DNA from 2 places in the Achromobacter sp. genome. Region 2 is predicted to be linked to the other one. Evidence: predicted binding sites of a transcription regulator. Region 2 holds the regulator's gene; the other holds the start of a gene.
The links. Region 2 encodes HrcA, which represses chaperone genes, less so after heat shock. Its sites were predicted from a motif close to TTAGCACTCNNNNNNNNNGAGTGCTAA; they were not measured.
Positions count from the first base shown of each region.

Region 1: the regulator HrcA is predicted to act here: its motif matches at 2,338-2,364, upstream of rpoH (RNA polymerase sigma factor RpoH).

Region 1 covers NZ_DBHKZA010000037.1:24,232-29,860, reverse strand. Annotated here, with positions in the region: partial or broken gene ACO6D5_RS15440 (transposase) at 1-332, opposite strand, end outside; gene fghA (S-formylglutathione hydrolase) at 566-1,432, shown strand; gene ACO6D5_RS15430 (hypothetical protein) at 1,531-2,220, shown strand; gene rpoH (RNA polymerase sigma factor RpoH) at 2,375-3,295, shown strand; gene ACO6D5_RS15420 (phosphodiesterase) at 3,612-4,403, opposite strand; partial or broken gene ACO6D5_RS15415 (cation:proton antiporter) at 4,646-5,629, shown strand, end outside.
Region 2 covers NZ_DBHKZA010000064.1:3,400-9,028, reverse strand. Annotated here, with positions in the region: gene grpE (nucleotide exchange factor GrpE) at 1-223, opposite strand, end outside; gene ACO6D5_RS21585 (hypothetical protein) at 347-583, opposite strand; gene hemH (ferrochelatase) at 573-1,697, opposite strand; gene hrcA (heat-inducible transcriptional repressor HrcA) at 1,743-2,747, opposite strand; gene ACO6D5_RS21570 (NAD kinase) at 2,890-3,789, shown strand; gene recN (DNA repair protein RecN) at 3,803-5,464, shown strand; gene fur (ferric iron uptake transcriptional regulator) at 5,625-5,629, opposite strand, start outside.

The sequences.
Region 1 (5,629 bases), on a different contig from region 2:
CAGGCGCCGGGTTCCAGCAGGGCGGACCGGTACCGGCCCGCGAACACCCGGCCGCCGCGCAAGCGCGCCGCCAGATTGCGGCCCAGCGTCTGCATCAGCCTGGGCAGGCCTTCTTCGTCGGCCGGCGTGGCCAGCAGCAGGATGCGGTCGTTGGCAAGCAGCCAGCCGTGAACCGAGACCCGGTGGCGTTGGGCGGATTCGCCCAGCCACGTGGCCAGTTGGTTCAGGATATCGGCGGGCGCTGGCTGCGATGGCGCGGCCAGCGGCGAAATGAAGTTGGCCTGCACCAGTTGGGGCAGCCCGGGGGCGTACAGACGGGGCAGACGGGCCATAGTGTCAGGGCTTGCGTATCTGGAAGAACGGGTTGTCTTCGCTCACGGTATATAAATAGTGCCACGGTGGGCGCTGGTCAAGTCCCGTGATCACAATATGGGCACGGAATCGTTTCTTTTTTTACCGCCGGGCCCGTATGAGGGGCAGGTTAACATTTGGCGACGGAACGTCGTACCGTGGATATACCCTAACCCGCAGACGTTTTTTTTCACCCCCTGACCGGAGAAAATCCATGCCTGTGGCCTTGGAACTCATTTCCCAGCATCGGTGCTTTGGCGGCACGCAGCGCTACTACCGCCATGAGTCCGCGGCCATCGGCCTGCCCATGCGCTTTTCGGTCTACGTGCCGCCGCAAGCCGAGCACGGCCCGGTGCCGGTGCTGTTCTATCTGGCGGGCCTGACCTGCACGGAAGAGACCTTCATGATCAAGGCGGGCGCCCAGCGCCTGGCGGCCGAACTGGGCGTCATGCTGGTTGCCCCGGACACCAGCCCGCGCGGCGCCAATGTGCCCGGCGAAGACGAAAGCTGGGATCTGGGCACGGGCGCCGGTTTCTACGTGGACGCCACCACGCCCGCCTGGCGCGACCACTACCGCATGTACAGCTATGTCACTGACGAACTGCATGGCATCGTCACTGGCGGCACCCTGCCCGGCGACGCGTCGCGCACGGGCGTTTTCGGCCACTCCATGGGTGGCCACGGCGCGCTGGTGCTAGCGCTGCGCAACCCCGGCAAGTTCCGTTCGGTGTCGGCGTTTGCGCCCATTGCCGCGCCCAGCCTATGCCCGTGGGGCAAGAAAGCGTTCGGCGCCTACCTGGGCGACAACGTCCAGGACTGGGCCGCGTACGACGCGTCGGCCTTGATGCGAGGCCTCACGCGGCCCTTCCCCGCCGGCATCCTGATCGACCAGGGCGAATCAGACCAATTCCTGGCCGAGCAGTTGTATCCCGACGTATTCGAGGCGGCCTGCGCCGCCGCCGATCAGCCGCTGACGCTGCGCCGCCACGCGGGTTACGACCACGGCTACTACTTCATCTCCACCTTTATTGAAGATCACATCCGGTTTCACGTCGAACGGCTTGGAAAGCCGGCGGCCTGAAGACGCGCTTCTATACTGGGGAGCCTGCCGCGGCAGGCGCGTGGCGCCCTGGGCGCGCCCGCAGGGACCCGCGGCTAGCTTGAATAGGAACGCCTGATTTGATCAACGGTATCGCTCCCTTTGTCTGGATACTTCTGGGCGCCGTCGTCGTCCTGCTGCCGGGCCTGGCCATGCTGCTGGGCCGGGGCGGCCCCCGCGACGAACGCGGCCGCAAGAAGTTCCAGTTCCGGCCGGTGCGGCGCCTGTTCGGCCTGATGCTGGTGCTGTTGGGATGCGTGTCGGGGTTGCTGGCGCTGTCGCTGGTCCAGTTCTTCCGGCTGACCACGGACGAATCCGTGGCCCGCATCGAGGTGCGCCAGCAGGCCGAAGGCCAGTTCCAGGTCACGGCCACGGCGCCCGGCATCAGCCCCAAGCAATACGTGCTGTACGGCGACCAGTGGCAGATCGATGCCCGGGTCGTGCGGTGGAAGCTGCCTGCGCTGATGGCGGGCGTGCCGCCGCTGTACCGGTTGGAGCGCTTGTCCGGGCGCTATAGCGACACGGCGCGCGAGGCGTCGGCCACCCGTTCGGTCCACGCGCTCGATGACTGGCCGGCCCCTGATCTGGGGTCCTTGAAGAAAAGTTTTCCGAACTGGTTCCCCTTTGTCGATGTCCAATTTGGAAGCGGTGCCTATATGCCGCTGTTCGATGGCGCGAAATACCAGGTGTTCATGGACCCCCGCGGCGCCTTGTTCGTCCGCCCGGACGGCGAGGCCACCGCAGAAGGCCTGAAACGCCTGGGTTGGTAGGGAATCCGCCTAGGCGCCTGAGGCCCCCTCCGCCGGGAGGCGTCATGCAAATGGACGGTCAAAAATAAACAGGGACGCATAATCCTGGTGAAACTTTGACGCACCGCAATAGTCGAATTAGCACTCCCTTTACTAGAGTGCTAACATCGAATCCATGTCGTTACCCCTTCGCTTTCCGGAGACCCCCGCTATGAAACAACCCAGTACCTCGTTGGCCGCTTCCGGCAACGCCCTGGCGTTGGCCATTGCCAATCCGGGCGCACTTGGCACGATCGACGCGTACATCTCTTCGGTCAACCGCCTGCCGGTCCTGTCCGCCGAGCGTGAAACCGAGCTGGGCCGTCGCCTGCGCGACCAGGAAGACCTGGGCGCGGCGCGCGAGCTGATTCTGTCTCACCTGCGCCTGGTGGTGTCGGTTGCCCGCCAGTACCTCGGGTATGGCTTGCCGCACGCCGACCTGATCCAGGAAGGCAACGTCGGCCTGATGAAGGCCGTGAAGCGTTTCGACCCCGAGCGCGGCGTGCGCCTGGTGTCGTTCGCCGTGCACTGGATCAAGGCCGAAATCCACGAATACATCATCCGCAACTGGCGCCTGGTCAAGGTGGCGACCACCAAGGCCCAGCGCAAGCTGTTCTTCAACCTGCGCAGCATGCGCCCCGATGGCCAGACGCTGGACCCGGAGCAGGTCGATCACATCGCGCGCGAATTGAACGTACGCCGCGAAGACGTGAGCGAAATGGAAGTGCGCCTGTCCGGCCGCGACATGTCGCTGGAAAACCAGGACGACGACGACGACAGCTACGCGCCGATCGCCTACCTGTCCGACGATGGCCGCCAGGAACCGACGCGGGTGCTGGAACGCGCTGCGCGCGACCAGTTGCAAAGCACGGGGCTGACCACCGCGCTGGAAGCGCTGGACGCCCGCTCGCGCCGTATCGTCGAGGCCCGCTGGCTGCAAGATGACGGTGGCGCCACGCTGCACGAACTGGCGCAGGAGTTCGGCGTGTCGGCCGAACGCATCCGCCAGATCGAAGCTGCCGCCTTGAAGAAGATGCGCGGCAACCTGGCCGCCTGATCCGCCGGGTTCCCCCGCTGCGTCAATCAGCAAGAAGGGCCGCGCAAGCGGCCCTTTTCTTTGCGCGCGGCCGCTCGGGCATGCCGCGGCGGCACAAGCGCCACAATCGATCAATAAATTGATACAAATTCGGCCCTTAATTTTGCGTGATTGCAGAAACTTAATGGGGATCGCGCCGACTAACTTCATGTAGACCGCGAACTTCGGTTAGCAGTCTTGTCATCCGTCTCGGCTTCTCCTCTTTCCCCTCCCCTATGAGACGGATGCTTGCGGGGCACCATGCATATCTTGGTGCCCCGTTTTTTATGCCCGCTCGTTATGCGGCTTGCGCGTCGTCCGGCGCCAGCGCCGTATGCCACAGCGCGTCCTGCACGCGACGCACGCCGGTGGCCATCGACCCGTCTTCATAGAGCTTGATCCAGCGGTAGCCGGGCGCCATGTTGTCGACCACGTGCTTGCCGTCGCGGATGCTGAACTGAAAGCAGGTCGACGGCGTGGCCAGCATGCGCAGGTTGTGGCGGCGGCGGTCGAACTCATGATGCACATGGCCCCACAGCAACACGCGCGCCTGCGGAAAGCGGGCCAGGCGCTTGAACAGCGCCTGCGGATTGTCGATCATCATCGAGTCATGCCAGTGGCTGTCGATCTGCATCGGGTTGTGATGCATCGCGATCAGGGTGTGGCGGCCCGGCGCGTCCGCCAGGGCGGACTCAAGCATGTCCAGTTGGCTGTCGGGCAAGTGGCCGGCATTGGAGCCGGGCACCGTGGTGTCCAGCGCCACGACACGCCAGGCGCCGACGTCGGTCACCGGCGCCGACCATTGCGGCAATTCCTGGCGCAGCACGGCCGGCTGGTCGTGATTGCCCGGCAGGCAGCGGATCTGCGCGCGGGCCAATGCCTCGGACTCGCCCAGGATGGCGGCAAAGCGCCGGTACGAAGCCGCTTCCCCGTCTTGCGACAGGTCGCCCGTGGCCATCAACAGGTCGGGGTGCTTGCCGTCGGCCTCGATCTGGCGCAGTACGGCGCGCAGGCTCGCATCGGTATTGACGCCCAGCATCGCGGTGTCGGGTTCGCCGAACAAATGGCTGTCGGTCAGCTGGACGAGCATGGCGGGCGCGTGTTGGCGCCGGGCCAGGGAATGGACGCGGGGCAAGTGCCGCTCCTGCGAAGTGGATACCGTTTGCACATTACCCAAAAAACAGGGCGTGGCGCATATTTCTTGGCCGGCTTGGGGTAACGAAACGTGCGTTCTGAATGATTCTCCTCCGTTTGCCGGCAGGAGCCTGAGAAAAAAGCCGCTATTCTTGGGAAACTTCTCACACGCTTCATGATCGGGACGCGGCGCTATCCATGGATGTAGGTTTTCTTGTTTTCGGCTTGGCCGGTTTGCTCACACTGGTCTGCTTCATGCCACCGCTGGCCGGCCGCCTCAAGCTGCCGTACTCGGTGCTGCTGGCTATCGTCGGCTGTCTGCTGGGCATCATCATTCACGTGCACGGCTGGGCGCCCAGCTGGATCGGCGACTTCCTGGATTCGCTGGAACGCTTCGAGATCTCGTCGGAAACCTTCCTGATGGTGTTCCTGCCGGTGCTGCTGTTCGAGACGGCGCTGTCCATGAACGTGCGCCGCCTGATGGACGACATCGGCCCCATCCTGATGATGGCCATCGTGGCCGTGGTGGTGTGCACGGTCGTGGTCGGGGTGACGCTGGACGCGATCTCGCCCTACGGCCTGGTGGTCTGCCTGCTGCTGGGCGCCATCGTCGCCACGACCGACCCGGTCGCCGTGGTGGGCATCTTCCGCGAGGTGGGCGCGCCCAAGCGGCTGACAACACTGGTCGAAGGCGAAAGCCTGTTCAACGACGCGGCGTCCATCGCCCTGTACTCCGTGCTGCTGGCCGTGCTGAGCGGCCACGGCGAACTGACCGTCAGCGGCATCTTCAACGACTTCATCGTGCACTTCATCGGGGGCGGCATCGCCGGTTTCGCGATGGGGCGGCTGGCCTGCTTCCTGTTCGCGTGGCTGCGCGGCTTTCCCACGGCCGAGATCACGCTCACCTTGACGCTGGCCTACCTGTCCTTCTTCATCTCGGAGCACTACCTGAACGTCTCGGGCGTGGTCGCCACCGTGATCGCGGGCCTGGTCGTGGGGTCGACGGGCCGCACGCGCATGTCGCCCACCACCTTCGAATATCTGTCCAGCGCCTGGGAGCAGTTCGGGTTCTGGGCCAATTCGCTGATTTTCCTGTTCGCGGCCATGCTGATCCCCAAGCTGATGGCCGCCGCCGATTGGCAGGAACTGGTGCTGGTGGCCGTGGTGTTCGTCGCGACGCTG
Region 2 (5,629 bases):
GCGCCTTGGACACTTCTTCCTGAGCGCGGCGGCGCACGTTCTCGGCTTCGGCGTGCACACGCAGAAGCTGGTCGTGCTGCTCATTGACGGTAGCCTGGGCGGCGTCCAGTTGGGCGCGCAACTCGTTCAGCTCGGCCTGTGCGGCGTCCTGGGCGGCGGGGGCCGCGTCGGCGTTCTGGCCGACTTCGGGCGTCTGATCTACAGGCTCGTGGGGTGCCGTCATGGGGAATCCTCCAAAAAGAATGGCTTTCGCAGACATGAATGGGGGCCAATACCCCTATTTCAAGCCCGGGAAAGCGAAATATTCCCTGACGGCGCCCGCCCGGGTCCCGGGCGGAGCGGCCGCTTACTTCTTGTGGGGCTGCGCCGGCGCGACCGGGTCGCTGGCCGGGAAGCTTTCCTTCAGCGCACGGTCGACGTGCGCGTCGTCGTCATCCGGCTCGGACCGGATCGCGATGGGGTCGCTGGCCGGAAAGGTCTCGGCCAACGCTTCGTCCAGATCGTGCTCGACCTGATCCTCATCGACGGGGGTGGAAACCGTCCCCTTTTTTACTACCTTGCCGCTCTTGGGATCATGGTGCATGCGCCTTCTCCTTCAAGTCCGTGGTGGCCCGGGATGTCAGCGGCCAGCCCTGCAAGTTCCGTTCCACCATGCCAGCCAAGCCGGCGATCCATGCGGGATCGTCGTTCAGGGCGGGGATGTACCGGAATTGCTTGCCGCCTGCCCCGACAAACGCGTCGCGGCATTCCAGGCTGATCTCTTCCAGGGTTTCCAGACAGTCTGCCACAAATCCCGGACACACCACATCCACCTCCGTCACCCCCGAGGCCGCCAGCGCCTTGAGCGTGGGCTCGGTATAGGGCTCCAGCCAGCGGGCAGTGCCGAAGCGGCTCTGGAAAGTCACTTCGATCTGTTCGCGGGGCAAGGACAGGCGCTGCGACAACAGGCGCGCCGATTCCATGCAATCGCGATAGTAGGGGTCACCCAGTTCGATCGAATAGCGCGGCAGGCCGTGAAAGCTCATCACCAGCTTCTGCGGCTTGCCCTGTTCGCGCCAAAAGGATTCGATGCGCGCGGCCAGCGGGTCCAGCCAGGCCGGATCTTCATGGAAACGCTTGGTGAAGCGCAGCTCGGGCTGGTCGCGCAGGCGCGCGGCGTGGCGGGTCACTGCGTCGACCACGGTGGCCGTGGTACTGGCGGCGTACTGCGGATACAGCGGCACGGTCAGGATGCGCTCGCAGCCCGCGGCCCGCAAGCGCGTGATCGCGTCGGGGATCGACGGGTTGCCGTAGCGCATGCCCAATTCCACCACGGCATCGATGCCCGCCGCGTGCAGGGCCGCGCGCACGCCGTCCGCCTGGCGCTGGCTGTAGACCATGAGGGGCGACCCTTCCTTGAGCCACACCCCGGCATAGCGCGGCGCCAGCTTCTTGGGGCGCATCGTCAGCACCAGCCCGTGCAGGATGGGCTTCCACAGGTAGCGGGGGATTTCGATGACGCGCGGGTCGGACAGGAATTCGCCCAGGTATTTCTTGATGCCGGCCTTGTCCGGCGTGTCGGGGGTGCCCAGGTTCACCAGCAGCACGCCGACCTTGCCCGGCCCGCGCGGCGGCGGATCTTCGTTGAAGGGGTCGTCCTGCTCGCTTTCCGGCAGGTAGCGTTCAGGCCACAGGTACTTGAACAGGCGAAGAAACACAAAAACTCCCCTTCCTCCGCAAGGAGGATGTAGCTTTGAATGGACCTACTGGTTGTGGCTGAGGGCGTTGGACAGCAAACGCGCCGTGATATCCACGATGGGAATGACGCGTTCGTACGCCATGCGAGTGGGACCGATCACGCCCAGCGTGCCGACCACCTTGCCGTCCACGCCATAAGGCGCGGTAATGACCGACACTTCTTCCATCGGCACCAGTTGCGAGTCGCCGCCGATGTAGATCTGCACCCCCTGCGCGCGGCTGGACACGTCCAGCAGCTGCAGCAGGTCCGTCTTCTTTTCGAACAGCGAGAACATCTTGCGCAACCGGTCCATGTCGGACGCGATGTCCGTCACGTCCAGCAGCTTGCGTTCGCCCGATATGATCATGGCGTCGCCGTCTTCGGCGGCTTCGGCGCTGGCTTCCACCGCCGCCTGCATCAGGCGCGAGATGTCTTCGCGCAGCTGGGCGAGCTCGGTGGACAAGGTCTGGCGCACCGCATTGAAGGACTTGCCGGCGAAATGCATGTTGAAGAAATTGCCGGCTTCCAGCAATTCGGCTTCGACGTAATCGCGCTGCACGAACAAGATGCGGTTCTGGACGTCGCCGTCGGGGGTGACGATGATCAGCAGCACCCGCTTGTCGGACAGCCGGATGAATTCGATCTGGCGGAACACCTGGGCGCGCTTGGGCGTGAGCACCACGCCCGCGAACTGCGTCAGGTTCGACAGCAGCGCGGCCGCGGCATTGACGGCGCGGGTGGGTTCGGCGGCCGACAGCATTTCGCCCATATTGTGCGGTTGCAGCTGATAGGACTGCACGGCCAGCAAGGAATCGACGAACATGCGGTAGCCCCGCGGCGTGGGAACACGGCCGGCGGACGTATGCGGGCTATGGATCAGCCCCAGCTCTTCCAGGTCCGCCATCACATTGCGGATCGTGGCCGGGGACAAGTCGAAGACTTTCGATAGCGTCCGCGAGCCGACTGGCTGCCCATCGGCGATGTAGCGTTCTATCAACGCTTTCAGTAGTGCGCGTGCGCGGTCATCCATAACAGGTATTTTAGGGAATCTTTTCCAATTAAGGCGATTTTTGTCCCGCAAGCGGATATGCGGCCCCATATAATCGGCTAATCAGCCCCCTCCGGGCGGGTTTCGGCTTTCTGGCTTTACCTTTTTCGATACGCACGCATCCATGCACTTTCCTACCGTCGCCCTGATCGGCAGATACCAGGACACCGGCCTGGACACACCGCTGAGAGCCCTTGCGCACGCGCTGACGCAAGCGGGCAGGCACGTGCTCATCGATGCCGATACCGCGCGCAATACCGGCCTGACCGAATACCCGGTCGCCACCCTCGAGGAAATCGGCCAGCACGCGTCGCTGGCCGTCGTCATGGGCGGCGACGGCACCGTGCTGGGCGCGGGCCGCCACCTGGCGCCCTTCGGCGTGCCGCTGGTCGGCATCAACCATGGCCGGCTGGGCTTCATCACCGACATCCCGCTGCAGGACGCGCATGGCGCGCTGGCGCGGGTGCTCGAAGGCAGCTTCCAGATCGAGGAACGCATGCTGCTGGAAGGCAGCGTGTGGCGGGGCGACCAGAAGATGTATTCCGCGTCGGCCTTGAACGACGTCGTGCTGAACCGCGCCGGACGCGGCGGCATGATCGAAGTGCGCGTGGAACTGGACGGCGCCTTCATGTACACGCAGCGCGCCGACGGCCTGATCATCGCCACGCCCACCGGCTCCACCGCGTACGCCCTGTCCGCCAACGGCCCCATCCTGCATCCCGGCATGAACGCCATGGTGCTGGTGCCCGTCGCGCCGCAAACGCTGTCGAACCGCCCTATCGTGATCCCCGACACCGGCGTGCTGAACATGACCCTTACTGCCATGGGCCGGGTCGAAGTAGGCGCCAGCGTCCATTTCGACATGCAGACCTGGTCGGACCTGCAACCGGGCGACCGCATCGTCGTGCAGCGCGCGCCCTATACCATCCGCTTCGTGCACCCCGAGGGCTACAGCTTCTTTTCCACCCTGCGCCGCAAGCTGCATTGGAACCTGATGCCCCAAGCCACCGACAACGTAGAGTAGTAAGCGCCCCGACATGCTGCGCACCCTGCATATCCGCGACTTCGTCATCGTCGAGCAGACCGAGATCCATTTCGGCGCCGGCTTCACCGTTTTCTCCGGCGAGACCGGCGCAGGCAAATCCATCCTGGTGGATGCGCTGGCGCTGGCCCTGGGAGAACGCGGCGACGCCAGCATGCTGCGCGAAGGCGCGCCCCGCGCCGACATCACCGCCGTCTTCGACACGCCCAAGTCGCTGCACGCCTGGCTGGCCGAACGCGAGATCGACGCGGACGACGAGCTCTCGCTGCGCCGCGTCATCGATGCGCAGGGCCGCAGCCGCGCCTATATCAACGGCACGCCCGCCACCGTGGCCCAGTTGCGCGAACTGGGCGACAGCCTGGTGGACATCCACGGCCAGCACGCCCATCAAAGCCTGATGCGCCCCGACGCACAGCGCGACCTGCTGGACGCCCACGGCGGCCACGGCGATCTGCGCCAGGCCGTCGGCCAGGCCTGGAAGCAATGGCGCGCGCTGGCGCGGCAGCTGGAAGCCGCCGAGAAAGACGCCGCCAGCCTGGCTACCGAGCGCGACCGCATCCAATGGCAGGTTCAAGAACTGGATCAACTGGCGCTGGGCGCGGACGAATGGGATTCGCTGCAATCCGAGCACACCCGGCTGTCGCACTCCCAATCGCTTCTGGACGGCGCCTCGCAGATCCTGGAAGCGCTGGACGGTGAAGGCGATTCCGCACACCACCGCATCACGGCGGCCAATCACCGCATTCAGCAGATGCTGCGGCACGACCCCGGCCTGCAAGGCGTGCATGACGAACTGGAATCCGCCCGCATCGCGATCAGCGAAGCCGTATCGGACCTGAACAACTACGTCAGCCGCGTCGACCTGGACCCCAAGCGCCTGGCCGAGGTGGAATCGCGGCTGGGCCTGGTGTTCGAGACCGCCCGCAAGTTCCGCGTCGAACCCGACGCGCTGTGCGAACTGCGCGACTCGCTGCACGCCGAGCTGGCGGCATTACAGGCCGCGGGCGACATCGATGCCCTGCGCGCCCAGTCCGCAGCCGCCCAGGCGCAATACGATGCGGCGGCCGCCAAACTCACCACTGCCCGCCGCAAGATCGCGAAAGACCTGGGCAAGCAGGTCACACAGGCGATGCAGACGCTGGCCATGCAAGGCGGCAAGTTCGAGCCCACGCTGGCAGCGTCCGCGCCGTCCGCGCACGGTAATGAACAAGTTGAATTCCTGGTGGCCGGCCACGCCGGCACCACGCCCCGGCCGCTGGCCAAGGTGGCCTCGGGCGGTGAACTGTCGCGCATCTCGCTGGCGTTGTCCGTCATCGCCAGCCGCGCGGCCCGCGTACCTACGCTGATTTTCGACGAAGTCGACAGCGGCGTCGGCGGCGCGGTAGCGGAATCCGTCGGCAAATTGCTGCGCGAACTGGGCGAACGCCATCAAGTGCTGTGCGTCACCCACCTGCCGCAGGTCGCCGCCTGCGGCAATAACCAGTTCCTGGTCAGCAAAACCGAATCGCGCGGCACCACGCGCTCCAGCATCGAAGAGCTGGACGCCCCCGCCCGTGTGGAAGAGATCGCCCGGATGCTGGGCGGGATCAAGCTCACCGCCACGACGCGCGAACACGCTCGCGAAATGCTGGAAGGCTTCGGCCAACCCGCCGCCTGACGGCCGCCCGCCTCCGGACAAGCCCCGCGGCCATGCCCCGGGGGTTTTTCGGGTTTCTTTATTTCCCGCCCAACAAAAAGCCCCTTCGATCAGAAGGGGCTTTGGATCTCACGAACCCGCGGCGAGCGCGGCCGTAGGCCGTGGGACGAACGCAGGCGGCTTAGC